4 regions of the Paenibacillus sp. alder61 genome follow, and region 1 is predicted to be linked to each of the others. Evidence: predicted binding sites of a transcription regulator. Region 1 holds the regulator's gene; each other region holds the start of a gene.
The links. Region 1 encodes Rex, which represses fermentation and respiration genes when NADH is low (regulators of the CRP and FNR family bind a similar motif). Its sites were predicted from a motif close to TTGTGAAATATTTCACAA; they were not measured.
Positions count from the first base shown of each region.

Region 2: LBW89_RS09900 (cytochrome ubiquinol oxidase subunit I) is a predicted target of Rex. The motif match lies at 5,467-5,484, and genes of this name have one in related genera.
Region 3: LBW89_RS01565 (DUF2249 domain-containing protein) is a predicted target of Rex. The motif match lies at 3,284-3,301, and genes of this name have one in related genera.
Region 4: LBW89_RS07365 (flavocytochrome c) is a predicted target of Rex. The motif match lies at 4,359-4,376, and genes of this name have one in related genera.

Region 1 is NZ_JAIUDG010000015.1:33,979-41,614, reverse strand. Features, by position in the region: gene panC (pantoate--beta-alanine ligase) at 1-129, shown strand, start outside; gene panD (aspartate 1-decarboxylase) at 122-505, shown strand; gene LBW89_RS16700 (tetratricopeptide repeat protein) at 615-1,247, shown strand; gene dinG (ATP-dependent DNA helicase DinG) at 1,431-4,289, shown strand; gene LBW89_RS16690 (redox-sensing transcriptional repressor Rex) at 4,325-4,987, shown strand; gene LBW89_RS16685 (amidohydrolase) at 4,965-6,263, shown strand; gene LBW89_RS16680 (DUF5590 domain-containing protein) at 6,315-6,800, shown strand; gene LBW89_RS16675 (hypothetical protein) at 7,022-7,555, shown strand; gene LBW89_RS16670 (AAA family ATPase) at 7,548-7,636, shown strand, end outside.
Region 2 is NZ_JAIUDG010000008.1:25,587-33,222, forward strand. Features, by position in the region: gene cydC (thiol reductant ABC exporter subunit CydC) at 1-1,238, opposite strand, end outside; gene cydD (thiol reductant ABC exporter subunit CydD) at 1,235-2,974, opposite strand; gene cydB (cytochrome d ubiquinol oxidase subunit II) at 2,974-3,990, opposite strand; gene LBW89_RS09900 (cytochrome ubiquinol oxidase subunit I) at 3,977-5,380, opposite strand; gene LBW89_RS09905 (nitrous oxide-stimulated promoter family protein) at 5,604-6,158, opposite strand; gene LBW89_RS09910 (hypothetical protein) at 6,617-7,636, opposite strand, start outside.
Region 3 is NZ_JAIUDG010000001.1:348,232-355,867, forward strand. Features, by position in the region: gene LBW89_RS01540 (DNA polymerase III subunit alpha) at 1-319, opposite strand, end outside; gene LBW89_RS01545 (YtrH family sporulation protein) at 496-825, shown strand; gene LBW89_RS01550 (hypothetical protein) at 822-1,328, shown strand; gene LBW89_RS01555 (YtpI family protein) at 1,394-1,693, shown strand; gene LBW89_RS01560 (DRTGG domain-containing protein) at 1,714-3,048, opposite strand; gene LBW89_RS01565 (DUF2249 domain-containing protein) at 3,368-3,607, shown strand; gene LBW89_RS01570 (hypothetical protein) at 3,629-3,967, shown strand; gene LBW89_RS01575 (M56 family metallopeptidase) at 4,037-5,617, opposite strand; gene LBW89_RS01580 (BlaI/MecI/CopY family transcriptional regulator) at 5,619-5,996, opposite strand; partial or broken gene LBW89_RS27825 (radical SAM/SPASM domain-containing protein) at 6,487-6,736, opposite strand; gene ilvB (biosynthetic-type acetolactate synthase large subunit) at 6,826-7,636, shown strand, end outside.
Region 4 is NZ_JAIUDG010000005.1:229,601-237,236, forward strand. Features, by position in the region: gene LBW89_RS07350 (carbohydrate kinase family protein) at 1-128, shown strand, start outside; gene gtfA (sucrose phosphorylase) at 140-1,609, shown strand; gene LBW89_RS07360 (aldo/keto reductase) at 1,627-2,604, shown strand; gene LBW89_RS07365 (flavocytochrome c) at 2,711-4,258, opposite strand; gene glf (UDP-galactopyranose mutase) at 4,504-5,607, opposite strand; gene LBW89_RS07375 (LysR family transcriptional regulator) at 5,781-6,662, shown strand; gene LBW89_RS07380 (glycoside hydrolase family 3 N-terminal domain-containing protein) at 6,855-7,636, shown strand, end outside.

The DNA.
Region 1 (7,636 bases):
GAAGGCGGGGCCGACCTTGGAGAAACCGCGGAGCGGGAAGGCGTACTTGTTGCGCTGGCGGTGAAATTCGGCAAAACGCGCTTGATCGACAACGTGATTTTTATGAATAAGGGGGAGCAGAATGTTTAGAACGATGATGAAGTCGAAGATCCACCGGGCCACCGTAACGGAGGCCAATCTGAATTATGTGGGCAGCATCACGATCGATGAGGATCTTATGGAATCGGCCGATCTCCTTGAGAACGAAAAGGTGCAGATCGTTAATAACAATAACGGCGCTCGTTTGGAAACCTATGTTATCCCGGGGCCGCGCGGCAGCGGGGTCATTTGCCTGAACGGCGCGGCGGCCCGTCTGGTCCAGCCGGGAGACCAGGTGATCATCATTTCCTATGCGATGCTGTCGGCCGAAGAAGTACGGAGCCATAAGCCTACCGTCGTGTTTGTCGACCAGAACAACCGGCCCGTCGAGAAAGCGAACCAGGAACTGCACGCCACGGTACGATAAACGTTTGTAGTCCGCAAGCAATTAATCCCTTCGGGAATGAAATGTCCGCCTTCAACAAAAAATGAACGTAAGGCTCGCACTGACTTCATTTCGTTAGGGGTGGATGGTGATGATGTTTCAGCACATGTTTGCGGAAATGAATGAGATGTTGGATGAGGTTATTCAATTTTATCCAATCGCCCATGGCACCCAGAAACAGGATTTGGCCAAGAAGTGGAATTTGCTTCAACAGATGAGCGACTTAATTATTGAAGAGTGGCTGAATTTTGAAGAGAAAATGGGCGTATTCCGGCAGAGCTCCGCGAGTCCCCAAGGGAGTTCGGCCGCCAACCTGCCCGAATTGGATTGCGACGCGTTTGTCAAAGGACAGGGGTATTACAAACTTATGATGTTCCCGCAGGCGCTTGCCCAGTTTAAGGAGGCCTTGGAGCAATTTCCGGACAGTCCCTCGGCGCGCACGTATCTGGCGATGTGTCATATGCATCTGGAGGAAATGGACGAAGCCATCCCGCACTTTTGGCGCGTGCTTGAAGGCACGGAAAATAAACGGCTCCGGTCGATTATTTACAATGCTCTGGGCTGCATTGAGGCCCAAAGAGGCGGGCGCGCCAAAGCCAAGGAATATTTTACCTTGGCGCACTATCATGACCCTTCGCTGGCCGAACCGCTGTCGAACCTGGAAGCCTGCATGCGGAGCACCGGGAAACTGAAATACGGCAATGAACTGACCTCCCTGCTTTAAACAAGGAACTGATTCGGATTTATCCTATTTTGATCCATTTGGAAGAAACGGTGTGTCCCAAAATCGCGGGAGACATCGTTTTTTTTCTGGAGGGGGGCCTTTGGAGCGCTTCACACAATTTTCAAATCGGGCCACTTCTGTTATGCTGTAAAAGAGACTGGAACGAAAGGGACTTAGGAATCAATGAAATATGCCGTACTCGATTTTGAAACGACAGGAAACCAGTCCTCTGATGAAATTATTCAAGTAGGGCTTGCCATTATAGATGAAGAACAGAATATTTCCCAAGTTTATCGTTCCTTCGTAAAGCCGGGGATTCCGATCCCCCCGTTCATTACGAACCTGACGGGGATTACGGAAGAGGATGTCCAAGACGCGCCGGAACTGGATGAAGTCATGGTGGACCTGGTTCCTCTTTTGAGCGATACCGTGCTCGTCGGGCATAACGTCGCTTTTGATTTTAATTATTTGCAGAGCGCGCTCGATAAAACGGGATATTTACCGTTTACGGGGCGGATTCTCGATACGATGGATTTCTTGAAAATCTTTTTTCCTTCCCTGACCACCTATCAATTGGGGATGGTGGCCGCCGAGTTCGGCGTGGAGCATGAACGCCCGCATCAGGCCGACAGCGACGCCTTGGCGACGGCTCTGATCTTCCTGAAATGCCTGGACGAGCTCAAGGAACTGCCGCTAATCGTGGTGCAGCGTCTGGCGGACCTGTTCGCCGGCGAGGACAGCGATCTCGGCTGGTTCTTCGACGCCATGCTGCAGGAGAAGGAACGGGAGGGGGAAGCGAGTCCGGACGGCTTCGTGTATTACCGCCAGTTTGCGCTGCAGGTCGACGACTGGATGGATATCGAACCGGCCAGAAGTGATCTGGTTCACAACCCGCTCAAGGACGTTTCATTCGAGCAGTTTATGGAACAGGTCCGGGACCGCCTCAAGACGAAGCTGCCGGACTACGAGGAACGCGAAGCGCAGAATATGATGCTGTCCGAAGTCAGCAAGGCGTTTGCCGAGGACAAGCATCTGCTGATCGAAGCCGGGACAGGGACGGGAAAGTCGCTGGGGTACCTTTTGCCGGCCATTTATCACAGTGTAAAGCAGGATGAGAAGGTGATGGTCAGCACGCACACGATCAATCTGCAGGAGCAGCTGAGGGAAAGGGATGTTCCCCTGCTTACCGAAGCGGTTCCGTTCCCATTCCGGGCCGCCGTGTTCAAAGGGCGACAGCACTATTTGTGTTTGCGCAAATTTGAACATAAAATTAATAGAAGAGACTTTGCTTCACCTAAAGAAGAAATCATCACCGCCGCCCAGATGATCGTGTGGTTGGCGCAAACCGAGACGGGCGACGACGAGGAGCTGAACCTCGGAAACCGTGGAGGAGATTTCTGGGAAACCGTGGCGAGCGAGTCGGACTCCTGCCTCGGCCGATCCTGTCCATGGTTTCGCAAGTGCTATTATCACAAAGCGAAGCATGAAGCCGGCGTAGCGGACGTCGTCATCACCAACCATTCCAAACTGTTTACCGATATTCAGGCCGGACACCAGCTGCTTCCGGGTTACGAACGGTTGGTCATCGATGAAGCCCATCATTTGGAGGAAGTCGCCGGGAAACACCTGGGGCTCCAGATGAAGTATTTCACCGTTGTTCACACGCTCACCCGGTTATTCAAGGACAGCAAGACCGGGCAATTCCCGAATTTGCGCATGATGTTGGATCAGTCGGGAAGCGAAAAGTCGGGCGAGTGGTGCTCCGTCATCGACGGGCTGTATCCGACCCTGGTCGATGTGAAGGAAGTCTGGGACCGCCTGGCGGATCAGATGTTCAGCCTAATGCCGGAACGCAGCGACGCGGCGCCTGGAGATCCGGGGCAATTCGTGCTGCGCCTGCTGCCCCAGAAGAGACCGAAGCAATGGGATACGCTGGCTGAGCTGGAGAACCAGATTTATGTCGCTCTGGGCGACGTGATCCGCAAAGCGGAAAGGCTGATCGGCGAGTTGAAGGACGATGAGCATGACTTCGGCTATGACAGCCTGATCACCGATATCGGCGGCTTATTGAAGGACCTTGCCACCGAGCGGGAGGCGCTCCGCTTCTTTATCAAGCTGGAAGACGCGAATACCGTCTACTGGATCGAAGGCAACGGGAATTACCGCAGCAAATCGCTGCAAATTTTTGCGGTGCCGATCGATGTGAGCGCCCAATTGAAGGAATTTTTCTTCAACAAGAAGAAGAGTGTAGTGATGACCTCGGCGACCCTCTCGGTCGACAAGTCTTTCCAGTATATGATCGATCAATTGGGGCTTGCCGAAGCGGCGGAGCAGGATCGGCTCAATACCGCCATGCTCCCGTCCCCGTTCAATTACAGGGAGCAGGCGCTGCTGGTCATTCCGCGGGATTTTCCAAGTGTGAAAGGCAGCGTCGGAGACGACTATTTTGTTTCCACGCTCGTTCGGTCCCTGGCCGATACGGCGACCGCCACCCATGGCAGGATGCTGGTTCTGTTTACGTCCTACCGAATGCTGCGGCAGGTGTATGACCCGCTGAAGGAATTGCTTTCCGAGCGGGGCATCACCGTGATCGGGCAAGGGATGGACAGCGGGAGCCGGACGAAGCTGACCCGCAGGTTCCAAGGGCAGCACGCTTCGGTTTTGCTCGGCACGAGCAGTTTCTGGGAAGGCGTCGATATACCCGGGGAGGCTTTAACGAGTCTAGCCATCGTCCGGCTGCCGTTCCAACCGCCGAACCATCCGCTGGTGGAAGCCAAGAGCGAGCGGCTGCAGCAAGAGAAGAAGAACCCGTTCATGAAGCTATCCGTTCCCCAGGCCGTCATCCGTTTTAAACAAGGTTTCGGCAGATTGGTCCGCTCTTCGCAGGATCGCGGGATCGTGGTGGTTTATGATACTCGGATCTTGGAATCTTATTACGGTAAATACTTTTTATATTCTTTGCCCGGACCGAAAATGGAGCATATGCCGCTGGAGCAGATGGTGCCGCGGATTTCGGAATGGCTCAACGCCGGGGAATCTTAAGTGTTCCTCAAATCGTGTACGTAGGGGGAAATTTGATGAAATCGGAAAAAATCTCGGATGCGGTGGTTCGCCGCCTGCCGGTGTACCTGCGTTTTCTCAATGAACTCAGCCGCCGGGAGGTGCCGACGGTATCCTCGCAGGAGCTTGGGCAGAAGCTGGATCTGAATCCGGCTCAAATCCGCAAAGACCTGGCTTATTTCGGCGATTTCGGCCGCAAAGGGATCGGCTACGACGTATCGTATCTGATCGAGAAAATCCGTCAAATTCTGAATTTGGATCAGCAGATTAACGTCGCTTTAATCGGGGCCGGTAACCTGGGCCAAGCGTTGTCGAATTATAACGCGTACTTGAAAGATAATATGAAGATTGTGGCGGTTTTTGACGCATCCCCTCACAAGATCGGGACGCAGATCAACAATATTACGATTCAGCCGATCGACGAGTTGGTCGATACGGTCCGAAGCAACAACATCCGAATCGGGATCATCACCGTTCCCGATGTGGAGGCGCAGCGGGTTGCCGATCAATTGGTGGCTGCGGGAATCGGAGCGATTCTGAATTTCGCGCCGACCATCTTAAAGGTACCCTCCGAAGTGCGCGTTCATGCGGCGGATTTCACAACCGATTTGATGAGTTTGGCCTATTATCTGGATGCTGGAAAGGAACATACGGAACATGACGCGAAAATGGCTGATTAAAGACGGGACCTTTGCGGTGCAGGATCAGAAGACCCCTGTCATTCGGGGCTATATGCTGGTCGAAGGAGACCGGATCACATATGTCGGAACGGAGCGGCCGCAGGGCGTGGAAGGGGCCGAGACGTTTGACGGCAAGGGCCTGTTGTTTCTCCCCGGCTTGATTAATACGCACGGTCACGCGGCGATGTCGCTTTTGCGCGGCTACGGCGACGACATGGTGCTTCAGGAGTGGCTGCAGGAGAAGATGTGGCCGATGGAAGCGAAATTTACCGGCGAGGATGTTTATTGGGGAACGGCGTTGTCCGTGCTGGAGATGTTGAAAGGCGGGACCACCACCTTTTTGGATATGTACGACCATATGGACCAGGCGGCTGCCGTGGTCGAAAAATCGGGAATCCGCGCCGTTCTAACGCGCGGTGTCATCGGGCTCTGCCCGCCTGAAGTGCAGCAAAGCAAGCTGAACGAGGCGGTCAATTTTGCGCGCGAGTGGCACGGCAAGGCCGACGGGAGAATCACCACGATGATTTCGCCGCATTCTCCATATACTTGTCCTCCGGATTACATTGAAAAAATTGTGCAAGCGGCGCATGATCTCGATTTGCCGATGCACACGCACATGTCGGAGACGAGAGCCGAGGTGGAGCAAAATGTGGCCGACTACGGCGTCCGCCCGGTTCAGCACCTGCTGAATCTCGGCATGTTCAGCCGGCCGACGCTGCTGGCCCATGCCGTCCACTTGACGGACGAGGAAATCGGCGTTTTGGCCGAGCACCGGGTCGCGATATCTCATAATCCCGGAAGCAACCTGAAGCTGGCTAGCGGCGTGGCCCGCGTTCCCGAGCTGCTCAAGGCCGGGGTTACCGTATCGCTGGGTACGGATGGACCTGCCAGCAACAATAACCTCGATATGTTCGAGGAAATTCGTCTGGCGGCACTGATTCATAAAGGCGTATCGGGAGACCCGACGGCAGTTCCGGCGGCTGAGGCGCTGCGCATGGGGACGGAATACGGGGCGAAGTCGTTATTTCTCCAGGATACGGGTCGACTCGCTGCCGGCATGAAGGCGGATTTTATCGCCCTGAACACGGAACAGGCGCATTTTCTGCCTCGTACGGACTATATTTCCCATATCGTGTATTCGGCAGGGCCGAAAGATGTGGAGCATGTTTGGGTGAACGGCAAGCAAGTGGTCAAACATGGCGCTTGTCTCACGCTCGACGAGGAGAAAGTAAGGTTTGAAGCCCAAGCAGCGTTTGAGCGCCTTCTCGGCCGATAAGACGATCTATAGGATGTTGATACTACGCCGATCGGGGAAAGGAAGAGAAGGTTGAGAAACAGAACCAAATGGATCTTGCTCTCCCTTCTGATACTGGGGCTCGTCCTCATCGGGCTTCACCGCTACTATCTTTTTGTTGAGCAGGATTTATGGCGGGGAGAGAAGCAAGCGATTCAGCGGGCGATGCAAGAAACTGGGCTGACGGAGGCCGATGAGGTGTGGAAATCCGTCTGGGATCAGGTATGCTGGGTCGTGCAGGGGAAGGACGAAAACGGCCGGGAAGTGATGGTCTGGCTGCCGGAAAAGGGGACTCCGGAAGTGAAACCCATGGACGAGGGCGTATCGGAAAGTCAGATCCGGAAAATCATTAAAGACAAATTTCCCGGGATCACCCCTGTACGACTGATGCCGGGCATTTACAACGACCAATATGTATGGCAGCTCTTTTACAAAGAGAAAGCTCATCATTATTACCGGTTCTTCCGTTTCAGCGATGGAGAGCCGTTGGAAGAAGTGTTTACTTTGCCCAACCGGTAACATATTATTTCGATTGAACGGATGAATAAATTTGTGTTTTTGCCAAAAAGCAGTCCTTCGGGGCTGTTTTTTTGATAAAATTTAAAATAAATTCACAACTTGATTCGAAATCGTATATACGATGTGATATACTCATCTTTGTAAGTTTATTTTGCATACTCGTCTACTATTCACTGATATACTATTCATTTATATTTTTGTACACCAAGGAGGACATCAACGTGAAATTGCGTGTTGGACCGATTGTGGCTAGTGTGGCCGTATCCGCACTGTTGTTGTTCGGAGGATGGTTTGCATATCGACATTGGGCTGTGGAGAGCCCGTTTGAACATAAAGTCAACGCTATGGAAGGTGTAAGAAGTGTACAAACGAATATTACCCCAAAACAGGTGGAGTTGAAACTCGATTTGGAACCCGGGACGGATTTGGGGAGCCTCGTTCAGCAAATTGAGCGGGAGGGCGGCAAGTGGATCGGGAGCCGCGAGGTGAAGGTGGTCGTGGAAGACAAAGCCTCCGAGAAGCTGAACGATTTGTGGGACAAGGCTTTGTTCCCGATTGCCCAAGCTATGGAAAAGAAGGAGTACACCGATATAACGACTACACTGGATGAACTGCAAAAGCAGGTTAAAGGCGTTTCGGCCAAAGCGGAAATGGACGAGAACAACGTGTACATTACACTGACGGATGGTCAGGCGAGCAAGTTTGTCATCTTGCCTCGCGTACCGCAAACTTTGGGGGTGTGGCCTAATGCGTAAATGGATGATCGAAGTTGCGGTTGGGTTCGTTCCCGTCCTGCTCATATTTTTAGCTTTTGTCGGTTTTAATGTCATTCCGCT
Region 2 (7,636 bases), on a different contig from region 1:
CCGGCCGCCGGGACCAGGGCCCCCTGAATCAGCTTCAGCAGCGTCGACTTGCCCGCTCCGCTGCGGCCGATAACGGCGACCCGCTTGCCCTGCGGGAGATCCAGCGTCACGCCGTCCACGGAGCGCGGCCCCTCCGTGCCGTAGGCGAAGGAGGCCCGCTCCAGCTTGACGTGCGCCCGCCGGGCCGCCGTCTCAAGCTCGGCGGCAGAGGGAACCGCCGCCGCAGCGCCCCCCGTTCCGCCTGTCGGCGCGGCATCCGCCGCGTTGGCCTCTTCGCTAGCGCCGCCGCCCGAAATCCGCTCCAGCCGGTTCAGCGATTCCCGGTATTCCGGCAGGCGCTGGACGGCCTCGGATACCGGCAGGAACGCATCCGCCAGCGGGAAAACGACCAGCACAAAAGCGGCGATCAGCGTCGGGTTCAACTGCCCGGCCGCCACTTGGCCGCCGGACCAGTAAATCATCGATACGACCGTCAGCCCGACGACAAGCTGGCCGATGAAGGCCCGCCAACGCGCCCAGGCTCGCAGCTTCCGCTCCTTGCGAAGCACGGCTTCCTCGTCGCGTTCGTAGTCGTTCAGAAAGTCGGCCGCTCTTCCGCTGATCACCCAATCGCCGATCCCCATCACCGCATCGGTCAGCTTTTGATACAGCCCGTTTCGCTCCCGCTTGAGTGCGGCGTCGGCTCTCCGGGTCAGCATCAGCGAGATATAAGGCAGAACGGCGACGAGGATTAAAATGTAGAGGGCGACCAGAAGCGCAAACCACAGATCGAACACGCCGAGCGCAATCACCGCGGTCGCGTACAGCACCAATGCGATCAGGCTGGGGAAAACGGTGCGGATGTATACGTTTTGCAGCTGTTCGATATCGTCGGCCAACGCGCCGAGAATGTCCCCGGTCCGGTACCGGGAGCGGATGAACAGCGCCTGCGGTTCCAGAATCCGGTACAGGCGCACCCGCATTTTGGACAGGATCCGCAGGACCGCGTCATGCCCGACCAGCCGCTCCACATAGTGAAGAACGGCGCGGCCGATCCCGAAGGCGCGAACGCCGACGATCGGCACGTAAACGAGCAGGATATTGTAAGGCATCGTCGCCGATTTGGAGATCAAAAAACCGGAGGTAAACATCAGCATGGACGCCGCCAAAAGCGTCAACACGCCGAGAAGAAGATACAGGGCGAACCGGCCGCTGTACATTTTAAAATAAGGAATGATCCAGTCTTCCCGCCGCTTCATGCGTTCATCCCCTCCTGCTGCAGCGTCGCCAGCTTATAGTAGGCTCCCCGGCGGGCCATCAGCTCTTGATGGGTACCGCTTTCGGCCACCTGTCCCCGCTCCATGACGATGATCCGGTCCATCTCCCGCATCCAGTGCAGGCGATGAGTGGCCAGAATGACAAGCTTGCCGGAGAACAGCGGAAGCATCGTTTCCTTCAGCTCATACTCCGTCTCGATATCGAGATGGGCGGTCGGCTCATCGAGCAAAATCACCGGCCGCTCGCTGAGCAGCGCCCGAGCCAGCGCCACGCGCTGCTCCTGCCCGCCGCTGAGCGGACGCCCGCCGCCGCCGATCGGCTCGTCCAGCCCGCGCGGCAGGCTGGCCACCAGGGCGCCGAGGCCGGCGGCTTCCGCGGCCCGCAGGACATCGTCCGGCCGGGCATCCGGCTTGTTAAAGCGGATATTGTCAGCCAGCGTACCGCTGAAAATGTAAGGCTTTTGCGGGATATAGGTGATTTGCTCCCGCCACCGTTCCGGGCTCAAATCGCCCAGCCCACAGCCGTTCAGCTCGAAGCTGCCCGAGGTCGGCCGCAGGAAGCCGCCGAGCACGTCGATCAGCGTCGACTTGCCCGCCCCGCTCTCGCCGATAATGCCGATTCGGCCCATACCGCTGAACGTCAAGTTCACCCCGTCGAGGGAGGGATCTCCCTCTTCCTCGTGGCGCACCCCGATCCCCCGTAGCGCCAACGTGCTCCGCGGGGTCCACGTCAAATCGGCGCCGGCCGGCACCGGCGAGGCCTTCGCCGCCTCTTCCCCGGCGGCTCCGATAATCGCCTCCATCGCTTCGCCCGCCTCTTTGCCGTCCAGCGTCGCATGGTAGTCGGCGCCGACCATCCGCACCGGCAGGAAATACTCCGGCGCCAGGATCAGCACGGTCAGCGCAGGCAGCAATTCGATGCGCCCCTCGATTAGCGGCAGGCCCAGGCTGACGGCCACCGAGGCCACGGACAGCATCGTGATGAAATCGAGCGCGAACGAAGACAGGAACGCGACGCGCAGCGTCCGCATCGTCGCGGAGCGGTAGGAATCGCTGACGCGCTCGATGGAATCGATATGCGTTTTGCTCCGCCCCAGAAACTTCAGCGTCTCCAGGCCGCGCAGCGAATCGACGAAATGATTGGACAGGGTCCGGTAGGTCTGCCACTGGCGCTCCGTCTGCTTCCGTGCCGCCAGCCCGATCAAAATCATGAACACGATCAGGATCGGCATCGTCACCATCAGGATAATCGCCGAAGTCGCATTGAGCGTAAAGACGTACGCCAGCACCAATACCGGCGTTATTCCCGTCGCGAGCATCCGCGGCAGGAACAGCTCCAGGTAGTTCCGGAATTTCGTCACGCCCTCCAGCACCAGTGTAACCAGATTCCCCGTTCCTTCCTGTCCGGCAAACCGCGGACCCAGCTCAAACAGCTTGGCCAGCACCTGCCTGCGCAGCGACCGGCCGGTCTGCTCGGCAAAGCGGTAAGCTGTTTTTTGCATGAGCAAACCACATCCCTGCCGGACCAAAAACGCAAGCAGGAACAAACCGACCCCGCCGGCTTGTTCCTGCAGCTTGGCGCCGGCAAACAGGGCGGAGACGACCTCCGCCAGCCAGGTTGCCTGCAATATGATAGCGATGCTTTGAATCAGGGTCAGTCCGGCCATGATCGCCATGACCGGCTTGATTCCCCCGTACTTCATTAGTCCGCGACCCATTAGTACTCCAGATGCTCCTTTTCATGAACCCGTTTATGGAAAACAAAGTAGCTCCAAATCTGATATCCCAATACGAACGGCAGCAGCGTCAGCGCTACGATGGTCATCACCTTCAAGGAATATGGACCAGATGCCGCATTATTAATTGTAAGCGAAAACGTCTCATTAATCGAGCTAATCATAACGCGCGGGAACATTCCGACAAACACGCCGGAGATGGACAGCGCGATCAGCGCCCCCGTCATCCCGAAAGCCCAGCCGTCCCGCTGCTTCGACATGAACATGCCCGCCAGCAGGAAGCAGACGACGCCGACGACGGCCATGGCAGTCAAAATCCCCCCGCGGACTTTAAAGACGTCCGTTTGGAAGTAGGTCATGACGGCGAAGATGACGAACAAGGCGGCCAGCGGAATCAGCAGTTTTTGCGCCAGCTTGCGCGCACGCTCTCTCAAACTTCCCGTCGTACGGAGCGAAGCGAACATCAAACCATGAACCAGGCACAGAACGACAACGGTCACGCCGCCGACCAATGTATATAGATTGACCATATCGAACAATCCGGCTTTCATCTCCATATCCGCGTCGATCGGCAGGCCTTTAAGCAAGCCTGAAAATACGACGCCAAGGAGGAACGGCGGCAGGAGGCTGCCCGCAAAGATCGCGACATCCCAGGTACCCTTCCATTTTCCGTTGGCCACTTTGCCCCGGAATTCAAAAGCCACCCCGCGCGCGATCAGGGCAAGCAGCAGAACGACAAGCGGAGTGTAGTATCCGCTGAACAGCGTGGCGTACCAGTTCGGGAAAGCCGCGAACATCGCGCCGCCCGCGGTCAGCAGCCACACTTCGTTGGCATCCCAGAACGGACCGATCGAGTTGATCAATACGCGGCGTTCCATATCATTTTTGGCGAGGAAACGCGTACTCATACCGATCCCGAAATCGAATCCTTCGAGAAAGAAGAAACCGATGAACAGGACGGCTACTAGCACAAACCAAAGTTCATTAAGAGACAGCATGGTAACCCTCCTTCGCATAAGGATCGGACGAATGATCGTCGCTCGTGTTTTCGGCATTCGGACCCTTCTTGATCGTCTTCACGAACAGATAAACCATAACGATCGCCAAGGCGGTATAAATCGCGCAGTACGCGATCAGGGAGAACAGCAGTTGCCCGGAAGTGACGCTAGGCGAGACGCTGTCTTTTGTCTGCATCAACCCGAACACCGTCCAAGGCTGACGCCCGATTTCCGTCATAATCCAGCCCGCGGTGTTGGCGATGAACGGAAGCGAGATGCCCCACAGCATAAAGCGATAAAACCAAGTGTTCGGTTGATCCAGCTTTTTGCGCCAGGCCAGATACGCGCCGTACATACCCAACAGGATCATCAGGCAGCCTGCGGCGATCATGATCCGGAAACTCCAGAACGTCGTTCTTACCGGAGGGATATAGTCGCCGGGTCCATAGGTTTGCTCGTACTCCGCTTGAAGCTCGTGCATCCCTTTCACTTCACCGGAAAATTTGCTGTAAGACAAGAAGCTGAGCAGATACGGAATTTTGATTTCAAACGTGTTGCTCCCGCTGCCTGGATCAATATGGGCATACACGGTCCAAGGCGCGGGATCTCCGCTCTTGCCCCAAAGCCCTTCGGACGCCGCCATTTTCATCGGCTGGGTTTTCACCAGGTATTGCGCCTGCTGATGGCCGAACAGCGCCGTCGAGAAAGAGGCGATCAGGCCGACGATCACGGCGATGGTGAACGATTTTTTGAAAAATTGTACATCCTGCTTGCGCAGCAGCTTATAGGCGCTGATCCCCGTGATCATAAACGCGCCGGTTGCAAAAGCTCCCAATACGGTGTGCGGGAACTCCACCCATAGCTGACCGTTCGAGATCAACGCGAAGAAATCGTTCATCTCGGCCCGGCCGTTGTTGATTTCAAAGCCAACCGGTCTTTGCATAAAGGAGTTGGCCGCCAAAATCCAGAACGCGGAAACCGTCGTTCCGAGCGCCACCAGCCAAATGCTGAGCAAATGAACCTTCTTGGACAATCGGTCCCAGCCGAAGATCCATAGCCCGATAAAGGTGGACTCCATGAAGAAGGCGAACAAGGCTTCGACCGCCAGCGGGGCGCCGAAGACATCGCCGACGAACCTGGAGTAATCCGACCAGTTCATCCCGAACTGGAATTCCTGAATAATCCCCGTAACCACCCCGACGGCAAAGTTGATCAGGAACAGTTTTCCCCAGAACTTCGCCATCTTCTTGTACTCCTCTTTGCCTTTGACGACGTACATCGTCTCCATGATGGCCACGAGCAGCACAAGCCCGATGGACAAAGGCACGAAGAAGAAGTGAAAAATGGTTGTCGCTGCGAATTGAAGTCGTGCAAGCATTAACGGATCCATATTTTTCTTCCCTCTTTCTAATAATTCTTAACTAATGTGAATTCTATCACGGAATTATGAAGATACACGGGGTAAAAGTAATAATTTTGTGACAAGAATCACATGATAGATGTCACAATGGTGAACAAATTTGAAAAACCTTGATTTGACGCGGCTTTGCGACATGTACCTTATCTGTGAAAAATATGTGTCAGGGCGAATAAGCGGACAAAAAAGACCCGCGCTAATGGCGGGTCCTTCCATCGATCAAATGCCTTACTGTCAGCACGGGGTGGGTCCACAGCATCCGGGGTCCGGCATAACGCATCACCTTCCTGATAGCCTCCCTGGGCTCCGGCGCGTAGCAGTGAACCGGACAGGCGGCGCAGGTCGTTTTGTTCTCGCCGAAACGGCAGTACGTCAACCGCTTAAGCGCGTAAGTCAGCAAGTCCTCGCATTCCCGGCATAATCGCTTTCCCTCGAGGCCGGGTGCGGAATCCGCCGCCTCTAAGGGCGCGGGTCGGGTCGCGGACCCAGGACCTGGTTTGGGTGCGTGTGCAGGTCCGGGTGCAGGTTCGGGTGTGGGTCCGGGTGCGGGTGCTGGTCCGGATGCTGGTCCAGGGGCGGACGTCGGCACGCCTTCCTCCGCTTGCGGTGCATGCGCTATTTGCGCCTGAGAGCGGTGCATCCTACCGCAGTAAAGGGCGATCATATGCTGCACCGTTTTTTTCTCGCGGCGGATTCGCGGTCCTTCCAGTTCCCGGCTCAAGGCTTGCTGCGTATCGTTTGCGTGACTCATAGGTCTCTCTCATCCTCCAGTGGGGTGATAGTGGGTCGATAGTTCCGGCCCGGAAAGCCGGGCGGGTGGATAAGGGCCTTTTTGGGCATTATTTTGTCGAATTTGTCCCTTCGGTGAGAAATAGCGGTCTTTTGGGGCCTTATTTTAGGAAAAAACAGGCCGAAACCTGATTTTGGGACCCGTATCAGTGAAATAAGGCCCTTTTTCGCCGCTATTTTTCCCAAAAAGGCGAATCGGGGCGAAATAACGGCCCAAAACGCCGTTATTATAACGGGCGGCAAGAGAGATTGCGGATCGGCAGCGCCATGGTCAGGTTTAAGGCAGCGTCAGTGCATAAAGAGCCCTTATTTACCTGCCCCGCTGCAAAGGGAGGGGCTGGGCTTGTCCGCCGCCGAACTTGTTTGTTGTTAAATCTCTTAGTGCTATGCCCCGAGCCAGCTCCGGCCATCCCCCCGCGCCTAACCGCGCGTCTTGACCGCGAACCCCCGCTGCCACAGCACCCAATTAGCCGCCAGCAGCAAGGCGGCGTAAATATAGACGCCAAAGCTCAGCAGAGTTGCCGCGTAATGGACGAGCGCCATTCCCCCGAGCAGCAGCATAAGCGGAATCGTCCGAAGTCCGTCGCTCTGCTGCGCCGTTTCGAATCGTTCCGAGAACGGCAGCGCCTTACTCAAGTATCCGAAACAGAGTACCGAATACACCAGAATCGCCAAGCCGGCGACGATCAGATCGGGGAGGATTCTCCAACCGAACAACACCGTGAACAAGGCCGCCTCCAGCACATAAACGGGCAACACCAATCGTACTATGGCCGCGATCAGCGTCCCGCGATAGATCGGAACCACGTCCTCTCCCAAAGGAAGCACCCGATAAACCCAGGCCGCCTTATAACTTCCCGAGTAGCGAAGCATGATCAGAACCGAAGGGACCAGCAAAGCGCAAAAGTAAATAAACAAGTATTTCGAGGTTCCCGGCAGACCGGCAAACCCTCGGCCTTCGCCCATAGCGAACAGGAAAATCAACGGAAAAATAAGCGAAAAACCAAGGGAAGGGTACACCTTCAGCTTAAACTCCCGCTCGTTTCCCATCATTGTCCAAGCGAAGCGGAAAAATACTTGTTCCTTCGCACTTGCGCACAGCAGCCGGGAGATGGTTTTCACCGCTTTTCCCGCGCCCTCTTTTTTCCGGGTGCCCGGATCGGCCAGCTTCTGTAAATATTTTTCCAGGGAAGGCATCACCCGAATGTAAACCAGAATCGCCGCCACAGGCACGAACAGGGCCAGCAGGGAAAGTACCAGAAGCACCCGGTTGCTGTCTCCATGGATCAGCACTTCATAAGGGGCTCCGAACCAGACGGGGGGGACCAAAAACTGCCACCATCTAGGCTGGATAGCCGCCTGCAGGTCGACAAACTCAAACAAGCGGAATAACAGTTGGTAGCCCAGCGCCAGGCCGATGGTCAGACCGATCTGCACATA
Region 3 (7,636 bases), on a different contig from region 1:
AGCAAAGCCGCATCAGATTCCGGTACCCGACCTCGTTCTTGGCCAGCAAAATCAGGTGGTGGATCGGCTGGTCCTTCCGGCTCCCCCGCTCCTTTCGGGAGCCCGCTGTAAAATACATCTCGCAGCCGATAATCGGCTTGATGCCGTGCGACCGGCACAATTTATAAAAAGGAACCGCGCCGTACATCACGCCGTGATCGGTCAGCGCCAACGCCTTCATGCCAAAAGCGGCCGCTTTGGCAACCAGATCTTCCAGACGGGCCGCGCCGTCGAGGAGGCTGTATTCACTATGTACGTGGAGATGAACGAAGCTGTCCATGCGTTTCCTTCCTTTCCAATGGAACCAAAATTTTGTGGACTAGGACTTAAATCAAAACATTTGTTCCCTTTTTAAATATTTTATCATAGATTGCCTGATTGCGCCCATAGAATGATATAGAACCGGAATGGACAAGCGAAATAACGGATGGATTTGCGAAGAGGGAGGCCTATCGGATGAGTACGTTTCTGACTAAGGCGGTCATGGATTTTTTTGTAGCGTTCGGCATCGTCGTCGGGGGGGCTATGGTCGGGGGACTGGGGGCCATCGTGTCCATGCAGCCACCGACGCAGACGATGCTGGATATCGCGGGAAGGATTAAGATATGGGCGCTCGCCGCCGCGGTTGGCGGTACGATCGACCCGATGCGGGTCATCGAAAGCAATTTCTTCGACGGGAATTTGTCCCCGGCGATCAAGCAAATTTTATATTTGCTGTTTGCGTTTCTCGGGGCCCATATGGGCTCGGAACTCGTGAGGTGGATGTGCGGAGGCAGCCGGGGATGAGCGAACGCAGAGTCGAAGCGCGGGAAACCCTAAAAGGTTTTAAGCGGTTTATGCAATTGGCCGCCGTCTTTATTCTCGGCATGGTCGCCGGCAGCATCGGGTTCAACATCGTCTATCAGGCCAGCTTCAATAAACTTTGGCTGGAGAATAAAGATTTGCAAATTCAACTCTATCAGGCGGAGGAAGACAACAAAACGCTGAAAAAGTACCATAAACGCTCTACCGTGATCAAGGAAATAAAAGTCCGGGTCGAAGATCGCGACCCGCCCTTGGACGCGCTGGCCGTCAAAGAGGTCGTTCAGCAATTGCATGAGGAATTGGAAGTGCTGCGCGGCCGTAGCATGTTCGAAATCGACTCCGACGCCAAAATGGCCCGGACGCTGCTGGACCGGAAAATTTATGCCGTGCGGGACAAGGAATACGCGATTCAGGTGAAAACGATGCTGGTGAGCGAAGGCGTACTCCAGATCTGGGTCGATATCAGGCCCTATGTGCGAAGCTAAGGAATCATGCTACAATGATAAATATCACAATTCCATCATTTAAAAAGGAGCCGTGACTTCTTCCCATGATTGAAGCTTTAACCTATATTCTATACGCCTGCCTGATTGTTTCCAGCGTCTGCTCCATCTTTTTCAGCATTAAATCCCGGCGTTCGCTTGATGCGCGGATCCGCGGGATCGCCCAGGCCAAATCGAATATCAGTATGGGCACCATGCTGATCATGCTTGCACTGATTCAAATGCTTATCTTTAGCGGCTCGACGGTTCGCGTTGTCGTCGGCGCCTTGTTTATGGTGCTCGGCGCCTTCAATATATTCGCCGGCATCCGCAACCACGGAATCTTCTCCCGCCGGAACCCGGAATAACGACAGCGTTATGACCACGCTTAAGCGTGGTCGATGGACTGCAGCGTCATGACGGCCTTGGACACCAGGAAATCCTGATAGGTCATGACGATTTCCAGCTTGCACGCCCGGCGGCTCATCTCCAGGACAACCGGCGTGATGACGACCGGATTCTCGATCTGCACCGGACGGACGAAATACGTCGTCAGGTTGTCCACCACATAGTCCGCCCCGCTCGCATCCTTCGCAGCGTTCAGGCCCGCCTGGGTCATCAGCGATGTAAGCACGCCATGGGAAATCGTTCCGAGGTCCGTAGCCATTTGCGGCGTAATCATCCCGTGAAAAAACAGCCGGCCGTTCTCGTCCCTTTCCTCCGCGAATCCGTTCCACATGAGATGCTCGAACGTTTCGCCAAGCTGCGGCTGATTCCGGGCATCGCGCATGGCCTGCAGCACTTCCCTCCGCGTTACCGAAGAAATCAGCTTCCGGTTGCGGTCGACGACAGGCAGGAAGTCGATCCCTTCCCAAACCATGATTTGGGCCGCCGAAGCGAGCGACGTTTGCAGCCCGACCGTAATCGGATGGCGCGTCAGGCATTTTTCTATGCTCTGGTCCCCGCTGAGTTCCTCCACATCTTTGCGGCTGACGATGCCGATGACGCGGTTCCATTCGTCCACCACCGGAAAATGCTGCGCCCCGGTTTCGATCGACAATTGATCGAAGTCGGAAATATTGCTGGTCACCTTCAGCATGTTGACCTTCGGCTTACGCACGACGATATCTTCCACGAGCATAATTTTCTTCTTGATGAGACGGTCGAAGATCGCCCGGTTGATCATCGAGGCTACCGTAAACGTATCGTGCCGCGAAGAGATGATCGGCAGCGACAAGCGGTCGGCCAAAGTTTTGACTTCCCGGCTCGTTCCGAAACCGCCGGTAATCAGCACGCCCGCGCCCTGTTCCAGTGCGAGCGAATGGGCGTCCTCCCGGTTCCCTACGATCAAAAGGCTTCCCGCATCGATATAGCGGGCCATGGCGTCGATCTTCATTGCGCCGATCACATATTTATGAAGGTTTTTGTCCAGGCCGTCGGCTCCGCCCAGCACATGCCCTTCGACGATTTCGACCACGTCCCCGAACGTCAGTTGGTCGGTAATATTCCGCGGCTTCTTCTCTACGCGAACGGTTCCGATCCGTTCCTTCGTGATGACGATCCCGAGATTCTCCGCTTCCTTAACCGCACGATAGGCGGTTCCTTCGCTGACTCCCATCCCTTTCGCCAGTTTGCGCACCGATATTTTGGTTCCGATTTTGAGACTCTCGATATGCTGTAGCAGCTGCTCATGCTTGGTTACGCTTTCCTCATGCCCCTGCAACTGTTATACCCCCAATCCCAATCTGTACTATTCTGTATCCATTATACACGATCCGGACGCAAAAAAAAGCGGACATTCCGTGAGCAAGCTCCACCGAAAGATCCGATAACCTTCGTTTACATTGATTATCCGTTCCCTGAAAGGGTGCACTTTTGCGGAGCGTTCGTGAGGCGCCTCACTTGGACTTTGTCGGAATACCGAAGCCTTGTGGAGAAATTATACCTGTGATTTTATTTTGTGATTTGTATCACAACTGCACATGAGCCGGTTGATATACTGAGTGCAAAGCTTCAATTTTAAATAAACAGGAGGGCCAACCATGAGCCAAACCATCAAAACAACCGTCAACGCCACGGAGTATCCGCCGCAATTAAAACATAAAACGATCTTCGCCGCCTTCAACGGCCTGGAGCCGGGTGAAGCGATGCTGCTCGTCAACGATCACGATCCCGTGCCGCTGCGTTTTCAGTTTGAAGCGATGCATCCCGGACGCTTTACTTGGGACTATCTGGAGCAAGGCCCGGATGTTTTCCGGGTGAAAATCGGAAAGACGGAATAAGAAGCCAAGGAGGTGATCCCGTTGGCCACGATTGAGATTATCGATGAAAAGACCCTGAACATCCAAGTGGGCTTGGAAGACGCGCTCGCCATGATCGCCGAGGCCGAAAGCGATTTGGAGCGTTACGCGGCCGAAATCGTGACGATCGCCGAGAAGATGCCGGAATTCGCATACACTTACTTCTGTTTTTACGCCTACGACACGGCGGAGTTGTTCGAAAAAATGCTCGGCATCGATCCGAAGCAGTATCTCTCCTTTTCGCTGGAGGCTCCGGACTCCTTCTTCTACACGCTGTACGGAGGAATGAAAGGACTCAGCGGTATGGCGCGCTTGTCCAGCGCTTTGGCTCCCGAGTCGTAAACGGGCTTGAATCGGAATCGGCCGGGCCTCTATGCGCCTATCGTGGTGGGTAGGGTCCGGCCGATTTTTTTAATTATCGCTGATCGAGAAGGCGGAGCCGCTGAGATCGACTTGAACCTGCGCCTTTCCCTTGCCGCTTTTGTATGTAAAACTTGACGCTCCATGTTTGTATCCGGGGAATTGCTCCGGAATGGTTAGTGCGCTTTCTTTAATGCCCATGGAGAGCTTGTAGTTACTGGCTCCCTGATCGATATGAAGACTTCCGGCCCCGTTTTCTACAGCCATTTTAAGGGTGTTGGCAAATCCCTTCGGCAGGACGGCCGACAAACTTCCGTCGATGATCGTAAGATCAAGATCGGCGTTCAAGGCCGGCAAAGAAATGCCGGCTTTGTCACCCTTGACCGTAACCGTTTTGTATTTTTGCTCGGGTACAAGCAAAGTGACCATGTCTGCAGCATCCGTCGCGGATTGACCTCGTTTCGGCCGGATGGTGATTTGAGTCGTCGTCTTTTTGGTGTTTTGTACCACCTCTATGAATTCCGCATCGGAGACAAAGGATAGCTTTTGATCCGAAGCGAGCTGCACTCGAACATTACAGTTCTCCACAACCACCTCAAGCGCCTCGGCCTTGGCGGAAGGAATCTGCCGATTTCCCGCCTTGGCTTCCGGGGAGTTCCAGACGGCAGATATCAAAAACAATCCGGTCAATATCAGGGCGAGGATCACGACACCGTTCTTTTTTTGCCGAATAGCCATTATCGAATCTATGCGTTTTCGCATGTTACGTTTCCCTCCAAACAGATTGGTGGATATGGAAGTGCCGGTTATTGATCCGTTTCGGATCACTTTTATTAAGAGTTCGCCGTATTTTTTTCGCTTATGAAAACCCTCTCCTTGGAGAACCCGCTCATCACAAGAGATTTCGCCATACAATGAAATCGTTCGGTCCATCAAATACACCAGGGGATTGAACCAGTGAAGGGATTTCACTCCCAGCATCATCAACCTAAGCCAAAGGTCGAACCGTTTAAAATGGATCAGTTCATGCTTCATAATATACCGATACTCCTCTTCCTCCATGATATCCCGGGGAAGCAGAATCACCGGCCGAATTAAACCGGTTAACATCGGTGATGAGATAACGCGGCAGAATTTTACCCGTACCTTGGTTTTTATATTTAACTCCGAAGTCAAAGTTTCAAAGATTTCCAGGATCTTGTTTTCGGCCACTGGCTCGCTCCAACGGTTGGTCAGCTTCAAAAATCTAAAATGACGATAAAGTTGGAAGGACAACACCAGTAAGACACCGATCAACCAAATCCCCGCAAAGATCCGCCATTCCAGAAATGAAGTGGCGGCCGTATAGTCGTTTTCGCCCACTATACGTGTTACCATGCCGGTTGTCGCTCTTATATCTCCGTGCTCACTCAAGAACGGGGCGGTAGTCGAGCCGTTATGGACAGGAACAAAAGGGATCGCAATATGCGGACGGAGAGGGATCAACCAGCCGATTGAGACTACCCACCAAATGAGGTATAACCATTTTGCGGCGTATCTTTTAGCCAAATAAGGAAGCATCGCCATATACGCCAATGTTACTAAGGACATGGAAATCGAGCATTGGATAAATAGAGATAAAAAATCCGTCAAATCACTCCCTCTTTTCCTTTAGCCATTTCTCAAGCTCATCGAGATCGTTTTTCTTGAATTTCCTGCTATCGTTCAACGCAGCGATTAAACTGGAGAAGGAATTTCCGTGAAATCGCTGGATAAAGTCATCGGTTTCAAATTTTAAATACTCATCCTTACTTATCAGCGAAAAATACGTCCGTTCTTTTCCCTTTTTCTCACTCCGCAAAAAGCCGCGCTCCACCAGTCTGTTCATCAAAGTTATAATTGTTTGTGCCTTCCATGCCTTTTCCTTTCCCAACTGCTCCATTACCGTCCCGGTTGTAATCGGCGGTTTATTGGCCCACACCACCTTCATGATTTCAAATTCGGCATCCGGAAGTTTCTTCATCAAGTTCATCGCCGAACCTCCATTTTCTACATTTGTCTACTTTTAATATTCTACACTTGTCTGTTATAGTGTCAAGCGGTTTTCCCCTGGGGCTTAGCCCGCTCTATTCATAAAATGTGATGTGCGGTTTACGGGCGGTGAGCCCCTGCCGATTCTATTAGACATTAGCTTGAACTATTGATTTGAAAATTTTCACATCGGTGTAAAGGGTTCTTGGTTCGAATTAAAGGGAATTCTTCCCGTTAATTTGGAACGTATACGGTTGCAGAGGCGAATTAGCTGGAAAACCTCCCGCTAATTCGCCTGGAATGGTGTATATCGGCAATAGGGCCGCAAAATAGATGGAGTTTTTCCAGCTAAATCCGACCGAAGAGCCAAGAGCGGTACAATAACAGGAACTTTTCCCGTTAATAATCCAGATTCCGACGATGGTACCTCATAACTACAATTGTGGATGTTGGCGACGTGTATCCGAAACCCTATCATCTTCAAATTTTTAACGGGACCCGGTCGTATTGATTTGATTCGGAATATCCAGCTCCCGCAAATAATCGATCCCTTGCATCGTCATCCGGCAGGACCTCGGGGTGCCGCGAAAATGATTATCATGGATGTCCGCGTTCAACTGTCGCGATTAAACACCCAGCGGGATAACCCGCCTGCTTCCCCCGTTCCATGGCAGAGAACGTTACTCCGGGTGTCGCGCTCGGAGTCATCGATACGTGCAAGCTTTTTTTATCAATCACATATCCGAAAAATATACCCGCTTTATGACCGGAGTCACTCCGGCTTATCTTCCTTTCCGCTAGAATGGGTCAAAAATACGGGAGGGAACCAAATGCCAAACCATACTGCGAATCACCCTGTCCAGGCTTCAAAAACGGTCACCGGAGCCGAATTGCTTATCCGCTGCCTGCGCGAGGAAGGGGTCGACACCCTCTTCGGTTATCCCGGCGGAGCGGTGATCCCGATTTACGACGCCCTGTACGATTGTCCGGATATCCGTCACATTCTCACCCGGCACGAGCAAGCGGCCGTTCATGCGGCGGACGGTTACGCGCGGATCACCGGACGGCCCGGCGTGGCGCTGGTCACCAGCGGCCCGGGAGCGACGAACGCCGTAACCGGCATCGCCAACGCGTTCATGGACTCCGTCCCGCTCGTCGTGCTGACCGGTCAGGTTTCGACCGATCTGATCGGACGGGACAGCTTCCAGGAAGTGAATATCTTCGGCATGACGATGGACGTGACCAAGCATAACTATGTCGTCATGGAGGTGGAACAGCTTCCCCGAATTCTCAAAGAGGCGTTTCATATCGCGACTTCCGGCCGGCCCGGTCCCGTGCTCGTGGACCTGCCGAAGAACATCATGAACGCCAAAACGGAGCAAGCCCCTTTACGCCACGTTACTCTGCGCGGGTACGAGCCCGTGCCCCCCGTTTCGCGGGAAACGATCAGCCTGATCGCGGATCGCCTCGCCTCCGCCGAGCGTCCCGTCATCCTTGCCGGCGGCGGCGTGGTCTCCTCGGGAGCTTCCGAAGCGCTCCGCCAGCTGGCGGAACACGCCGACATCCCGGTCGTCAGCACGCTGATGGGCATCGGCGCCTTTCCGTCCGGCCATCCGCTCTATCTCGGCATGGTGGGGATGC
Region 4 (7,636 bases), on a different contig from region 1:
TAAAAGGTTATCCCATCAGACAAGCCTTGGCCCTGGGGTTTGCGGTCAGCGCCTATAAGTTGAAATATACCGGCGCCATTGTCGATTTGCCAAGGCTGGAAGTTATTAAAAACATGTATGGATTATAGGAGGAAAACAAGTGACAGTCCAAAACCAAGTGCAGCTGATCACGTATCCGGATTCGTTGGGAGGTGATTTAAAGACGCTCAACCGCGTTCTCTCCACGTATTTTTCGGATATTTTTAAAGGCGGGATTCATATCCTTCCGCCGTTTCCTTCTTCGGGAGACCGGGGGTTTGCTCCGCTTACGTATCTGGAAATCGATCCGAATTTCGGTACCTGGGACGATGTGAAAGCGATTGGCGAGAAGTCTGACGTATTGGTCGATTTGATGGTGAATCATATTTCGCGGCAGTCGGAGTATTTTCAGGATTTTCTCCAAAAAGGCCGGAAATCCGAGTACGCTGATTATTTTATTACGCTGGATAAGATTTGGCGAGACGGGGAACCGGTCCAAGCGGATATTGAAAAAATGTTCTTGCGCAGACGGCTGCCGTATTCCACGTTTACCATCGAAGAAACCGGCCGGGAAGAAAAGGTGTGGACGACATTTGGAAAAACCGATCCTTCCGAACAAATCGATTTGGATATCAACTCGCCGAAGGTCAAGCAGTTGTTTACCGACTTCTTTATGCATTTTAAAAGGCATCATGTAAAAATTGTGCGTCTCGACGCTGTCGGTTATGTCATTAAAAAGTTGGGGACGAGCTGCTTCTTCGTGGAGCCGGAAATCTACGAATTTCTCGATTGGATCAAGGAGCTTGCCGATTCCCTGGACATTGAATTGCTTCCGGAAGTACACGCTCATTACTCCATCCAGTATAAGCTGGCGGAACACGGCTATTGGATCTACGATTTCATTTTGCCTTATCGCATACTGGAGGCGTTAATCGATAAAACCGGCGAACCGCTGAAGCAATACTTGAAGACTCGGCCGCATAAACAGTTTACGATGCTGGACTGCCATGACGGCATTCCGGTCAAGCCGGATTTGGACGATTTGCTGGATACCCGAGAGGCGAGAAAATTAGTCGACACCTGCTTGGAAAGAGGGGCGAATCTCAGTCTGATTTTATCGGACGAGCATAAAGCCGAGGATGGTTTTGATGTTCATCAAATCCGTTGTTCGTATTATTCCGTTCTGAATGGCGATGACGATGCCTATCTGGCTGCCCGGGCGCTGCAGTTCTTTACGCCGGGCGTACCCCAGGTCTACTATGTCGGGCTGCTGGCCGGGGAAAACGATCTGGAAAATGTGAAAAAAACCGGGGAAGGTCGGGAAATTAACCGCCACAACTTTACCCTTGGGGAAATCGAACAGGCTTTGGAAAAAGCGGCGGTTCAGAGATTGTTGAAGCTGATCCGGTTCCGCAATGAATATGAGGCGTTTAACGGGGAATTTCAAGTGCTTGACTCCGCGGCGGATGAAATCCGGCTTTCCTGGCAAAAGGATGAAACGCGCTGCACCTTGTTCGTTGATCTTAAAACGAATCAGTCGGTGATCGATTACACGGATGAACATGGAGCTATGAAACAATATTTTGTATAACAGAGGATGTGCTAAAGATGACAGTATTGCCTATTCATCATCACGGATTGAACGCAAGCCGGCTTATTTTTGGATGTATGGGGCTTGGCGGAGGCTGGAGCAGGGATCCCATTCTAACCGAACATGTAAAACAGGCGCATGAAGCGGTAGAGACGGCTTTGGCCAGCGGAATCCATATGTTCGATCATGCGGATATTTACGCGTTCGGAAAAGCCGAGACCGTCTTTGGTCAGGTGTTGCAGGAAAAGCCGGAGTTAAGAGAAAAAATGATCATTCAGTCCAAATTAGGGATTCGCTTTCCGGATGAAGCGGGCGGCATTCCGGCACGTTATGATTTTTCCAAGGCCTACATTTTGGAGAGTGTGGACGGGATTCTTTCCAGACTGGGCGTTGATTACCTGGATATTCTGCTCTTGCATCGACCGGATGCGCTCATGGACGCGCGGGAAGTAGGGGAAGCCTTTCATCAGCTAAAAGCGTCGGGAAAAGTCCGCTATTTTGGCGTTTCCAATATGGGCGCCGGGCAAATTCGTTTACTGCAAGCCCATTGCAGCGAAAAACTGGTGGTCAACCAATTGGAATTGAGCTTGCACAAAATCGGTTGGCTTGAAACCGGCATCCATGTAAATCAAGACGCGGCGCGTAGCAATATTTTTCCCGAGGGCACACTCGAATATTGCCAGATGGAGAACATTCAGCTTCAAGCTTGGGGGTCATTGGCCAAAGGCTTATACTCAGGAGCCAGTCTGGAGAATGCCGACGAAAATGTAAAGAAAACGGCTTTGCTGGTGAAACGGCTGGCGGAAGAGAAGCGAACTTCGCCGGAAGCGATCGTGCTTGCCTGGCTGATGAAACACCCCGCCGCCATCCAGCCGGTCATCGGGACAACCCACCCTTCCCGAATTCGGGCGTGTGCGGAAGCCGAGAACATCGGATTAAGCCGTGATGAGTGGTACACTCTATACGTTAGTTCCCGAGGCGTAGGCTTGCCTTGATGCATAAGCATTCCGTTTTTGCGCCGGCACTAAAACGAACAAACGCTTGGACTCCTATGAGCCCAAGCGTTTGTTGTTTGTTGAGTGAGGGGAGGCGACCCGTTTCTTACTGTCCCTTCACAAACTCCGCCGACTTAATCCCGGCTTGGCGGCCGAAGATGATGATTTCGGCTACGGAGTTGCCGCCGATCCGGTTTTGGCCGTGCAGGCCGCCGGTCACTTCACCCGCGGCGAAAAGGCCGGGGATCGCTTTGCCTTCTTTATTCAACACTTCCGTGTTCGTGTTGATTTTGACGCCGCCCATCGTGTAGTGAATCCCGGGAGCGATTTTGATCGCATAATAAGGGGCTCCGGACAAATCGTTGTCCATCCCGGTCGTTCTGCCGAATTCCGCGTCTTTTTTATTCTTCACGGCGGCGTTCCACGTATCGAGCGTTTTTTGAAGCGCATCGGCCGGAACATTCATGGCCTTGGCCAAGGCTTCCACCGTATCCCCCTGAATGACAAAGCCCATTTTTTCGTACTGCGCAATCGCTTTGGCGCGGGATTTAACGCCGGAATCAAACACCAGGTAGGCCGATTTCTCCGGAAGCGCATTGATGGCGGCGGTCACTTTATCGCGGGTATCCAGCTCGTTGGCGAAGCGTTTGCCTTCGGCGGACACGAGGATCGCTCCCTCCCCGCGCACGGCTTCCCCGATGAGATAGGACTTCTCTTGCTGAACCGTCGGGTGAACCTGGATTTGATCCATATCGACCGTGATTCCGCCGAGTTGTTCGATCATTCGAATGCCGTCCCCGGTGCTGCCGATTTGGTTCGTCGTGACGTATCCTTTCAGATCGGGTCTGACTTCGCTAATCATGTCCATGTTGGCGCCGAACCCGCCGGTCGTCACCACGACCGCTTTGGCCGCAATGGTCTTCTCTTCCGTTTGGTTCAAAACCACTTTCACGCCGTTCGCTTTGCCGTCCTGCTGCGTAATCTCCTTGACGTCGGCATTCACGAAGAGCGGAATGCCTTGCTCCTGCACATTTTTGACCAAGCCGTTGACGAGGTATTGGCCTACCGCGGACCCGTCTTCCGGACGGTGCGTGCGTTTCTCGTTCATGCCGCCCGTAATCGTAAGATTGTTCAAGCGGATGCCGATGGAATCCAGCCAATCGATCGCTTCGGCGGAATGATCCACGAAGAAGCGGAGCATTTCCTTGTCATTGGTGCCGTGACCGCCTTTTAACGTCTCTTCGTAAAACAGATCATTGCTGTCCTCGATGCCCTGCTCTTTTTGAAACTTGGTTTGGGATGCGTTCATGCCTGACGAAGACTTTGTCGTGTTCCCGCCCGCAACCGGCATTTTCTCGAAAATCACCGGGTTCATGCCGCTGGCTTTAGCCTCCAGCGCGGCCGACATGCCAGCTCCGCCCGCCCCGACGATGATGATATCGTAGCTATCTTTAAGCTGATCGAGCGGGGTGTACGATTTCTCGGACGCGCCCGAAACGGCCTCGGCCTTCTGGGTTTCCTGTGCGGCGGTTTCCTTTGGCGCGCTGTTTTGGTTTTGGCCTTCTTTCTGATTCTGGTTCCCGGCGCCGCAACCCGCGATGACGAGCATGAGCGAGAGGATGAGAAGAAGTGCTGCTGGTGCTTTCCTGTTCATGTTGAACCCCTCCACTGAGATATGTAAATATAACGGTGAGCGAAAGTACGAACCTCTCGGCTTCACCGTAATTCACTATACCAAAGGTTTAACACAATTATTGTGAACTAATTCACAAATAGTGTGAGGTATGTCTGTTCTGTTGCACATACGGTCGGGGCGCTTCTCCCTTTTACCGATTATAAAAAAGCAAGATCCCGCCCGCAAACACCGGAGGAGATCCTGCTTTTCACCGCAAAACCCCTTTACTTCTCCTCAAACTCCCGCTCCACCGCCGTCAAAGCGGCCCCGATGACCTGGTGCATGTCATAGTACTTGTAAGTGGCCAGCCGTCCGCCGAAAATAACGTCCCGCTCCGCGTCGGCCAACGCTTTATACTTCTGGTAGATCTCATTGTTCTTCTCGTTGTTGATCGGATAATAAGGCTCGTCCCCGGGCTTCCATTCCTTCGGATATTCCTCCGTAATCACCGTCTTGTCCTGCGTGCCGAACTCAAAATGTTTATGCTCGATAATCCGGGTATAAGGCGTCTCCCGGTCCGTGTAGTTGACCACCGCATTTCCCTGGAAGTTGGATTCGTCCAGCACCTTCGTTTCAAAGTGCAGGCTGCGGTATTCGAGAACGCCATACCGGTAATTATAGTACTGATCGATCATGCCCGTATAAACGACCTTTTTGGCCCGCTGCATCAGCTCGTCCCTGGCCGCAAAGAAATCGACATTCAGCTCGATATCCGCCCCCGCTAGCATCTTCTCGATAATGGCCCGGTAACCTCCGACCGGAATGCCTTGATAGCGATCGTTAAAGTAGTTATTGTCATACGTGAACCGGACGGGAAGGCGCTTGATAATAAAAGAAGGCAGTTCCCTTGCGGATCTTCCCCACTGTTTCTCCGTATAGCCCTTGATCAGCTTTTCGTAGATATCCGTACCGACCAGAGAGATGGCTTGCTCCTCCAGGTTTTGAGGCTCCGTAATCCCCGCGGCCAAGCGCTGCTCTTCGATTTTTTGCCGCGCCTCTTTCGGGCTGGCCACTCCCCACAGCTTATTGAAGGTATTCATGTTAAAGGGAAGATTGTAGATTTCCCCTTTGTAATTGGCGATCGGGGAATTGGTATAGCGGTTGAATTCCGCGAACCGGTTCACATAATCCCAAATCGTTTGACTGTTCGTATGAAAAATATGGGCTCCGTATTTGTGAACCTGGATCCCTTCGATTTCTTCCGTGTAAACATTTCCGCCGATATGGTCTCTTTTATCGATGACGAGGCAGGTTTTGCCTCTTCTTCCCGCTTCATAAGCGAAGACGGCGCCGAACAAACCCGCGCCGACAATCAAGTAATCGTACATGATGGGAAACTCCTTATTTTTCTTGATGGCCTGACATAAAAAAACACATTCACATCTTAGCATAAAACGAATGGGATCAACTACAGACCACCGCAACCTTTCGATATGTTATACTAGACCATACCATTCGGTTTGCCGACTCGAAGGGTATGGAATCAGGGGGTTCAACCAGCATGAATACAGAGGCATTGGAATATTTCATTAAAGTTTACGAGAAGAAGAGCGTTACCGCGGCCGCGAAGGACCTGTACATAACACCGCAGGGGATCAGCAAAACGATCCGGCAGTTGGAGCTGGAGCTGGAAGCGGAATTGTTTTATAGAGGACCTCGGGGAATGGAGGCCACCCAGGCGGGGGAATTGCTGCATGCCCGGGCCAAGCATATCCATTACCTGATTGAAGACATAAAAAAAGAAATCAGCATTATCAGCGGCCGCAAAGGCTTGTTGAACGTTCTGATCACCTACTCGATCACCTCCGTGCTCCCGGTGGATCTGCTATACCGGTTCTCGAAAGAGCATCCGGATATTCAGATTAAACTGAAGGAATACCCGGACGATTATCCGATCTCCAAAATGTTCGAAGAGGAAGTGGATGTCGGCCTGGTTGTCGGGACGGCGGAAGCGGAAGAATGCGAGTTCGAGCGGCTTACCGGCGGCGAAGTGGTTGTCGTCGTCTCCAAGGATCACCGGCTCGCCCGTCAGGATGAGATTTCGATCCTTGATCTGGCGGGCGAAGAATTGGTGACGAAATCGGCGGGTCAAGGGAAAGAAAGCGGGTTTATCGAAAAATGCCTGGAATATGGATTTACGCCTAAGGTCGTCCATGAATTCGGCAATTTGATCTCCGCCCACCGGCTGTGCGAACAATACGGAGCTGTGGCGGTTTCCATCGATTTTGTCGAGGCATCGCTCCAAAACGATAACTTAAAATGGATCAGGCTGAAGGAAAAGATCCCGCAGGATATCTATCTGGTCTACAGAAAAAGAGGGATCCAATCCAAAGCGGTCGCGTTGTTTCAAAACTATGTGAAAGAGAAATGCAAGTCGTTTTGACGGGCTGGAGGGGGCCATCAAAGCGGCTTTTTTTCATGCTAAACTAAAAGTTACCTCCCCCTAACGATTGGTTGATAGTTATTTCAAAAGTTATAAGGTACCCTTAATTTGCAGTCATGAAAGCACATACAACGGGAGCGATCGATCATGCTTGGCCGGAAAATGTGCGTCTTACATAGGAGGGGGAACGAAGTGAGTAAGTCAGGTAGAAACAAAAAATCATTTGGGGTATGGGCGGTCGTCTTTTTGGCGCTGCTGATCGGTACAATTGTAACCGTTTCAATGGTATCGATTGCGGAAACGCTGAAAATTCTGCTCGTATCGGTCATCATTCTTGCGGTGCTCATCGCCGCTTTCGGTTTTGTTTGGGCCAGAAGAAATCAGACCGAGAAAAAGGGCTGGCGGAGGTTTTGGCTGGCGTGTCTCAGTTTGGGGCTCGTTATCGTCATTGCCCTTAACGTCGGCATCGGTCACTATCAGGTCGTCATTAACCAGTATTTGACCAAAGTCAAGATCGACGAAGAAAAGAAAGCCCAAGTGACGGCGGAATCGAAAGCCGTTGTCGAACAAATCGAGGATGAAGGGATCGTCCTGCTGGAAAATAAGGGGAATGTCCTTCCACTCGACCAGAATAGCGCCAGCGAGAAAAATGTAAACGTTTTTGGCCAGGCGTCCGTCCGCATGGTATACGGAGGAAGCGGGTCCGGCTCGGGTGATGAGAGTGCGAATGTCAGCATCCAGCAGGGGTTGGAGAACGCGGGCTTCAAAGTCAACAGCGAGTTGACGGATTTCTACAACACGCATGCGCCGGAAAAGAAGAAACAGGACAACTTTAATCTGGATGGCGGCGACTACACCTTAAGCGAGCCGGCCACCAGCGAGTTTAGCGAGGATTTGCTGAAGAAGGCGGAGGAATTCTCCGATGTGGCGCTGATCGTATTGTCCCGTTCCGGCGGCGAAGGCGGCGACCTTCC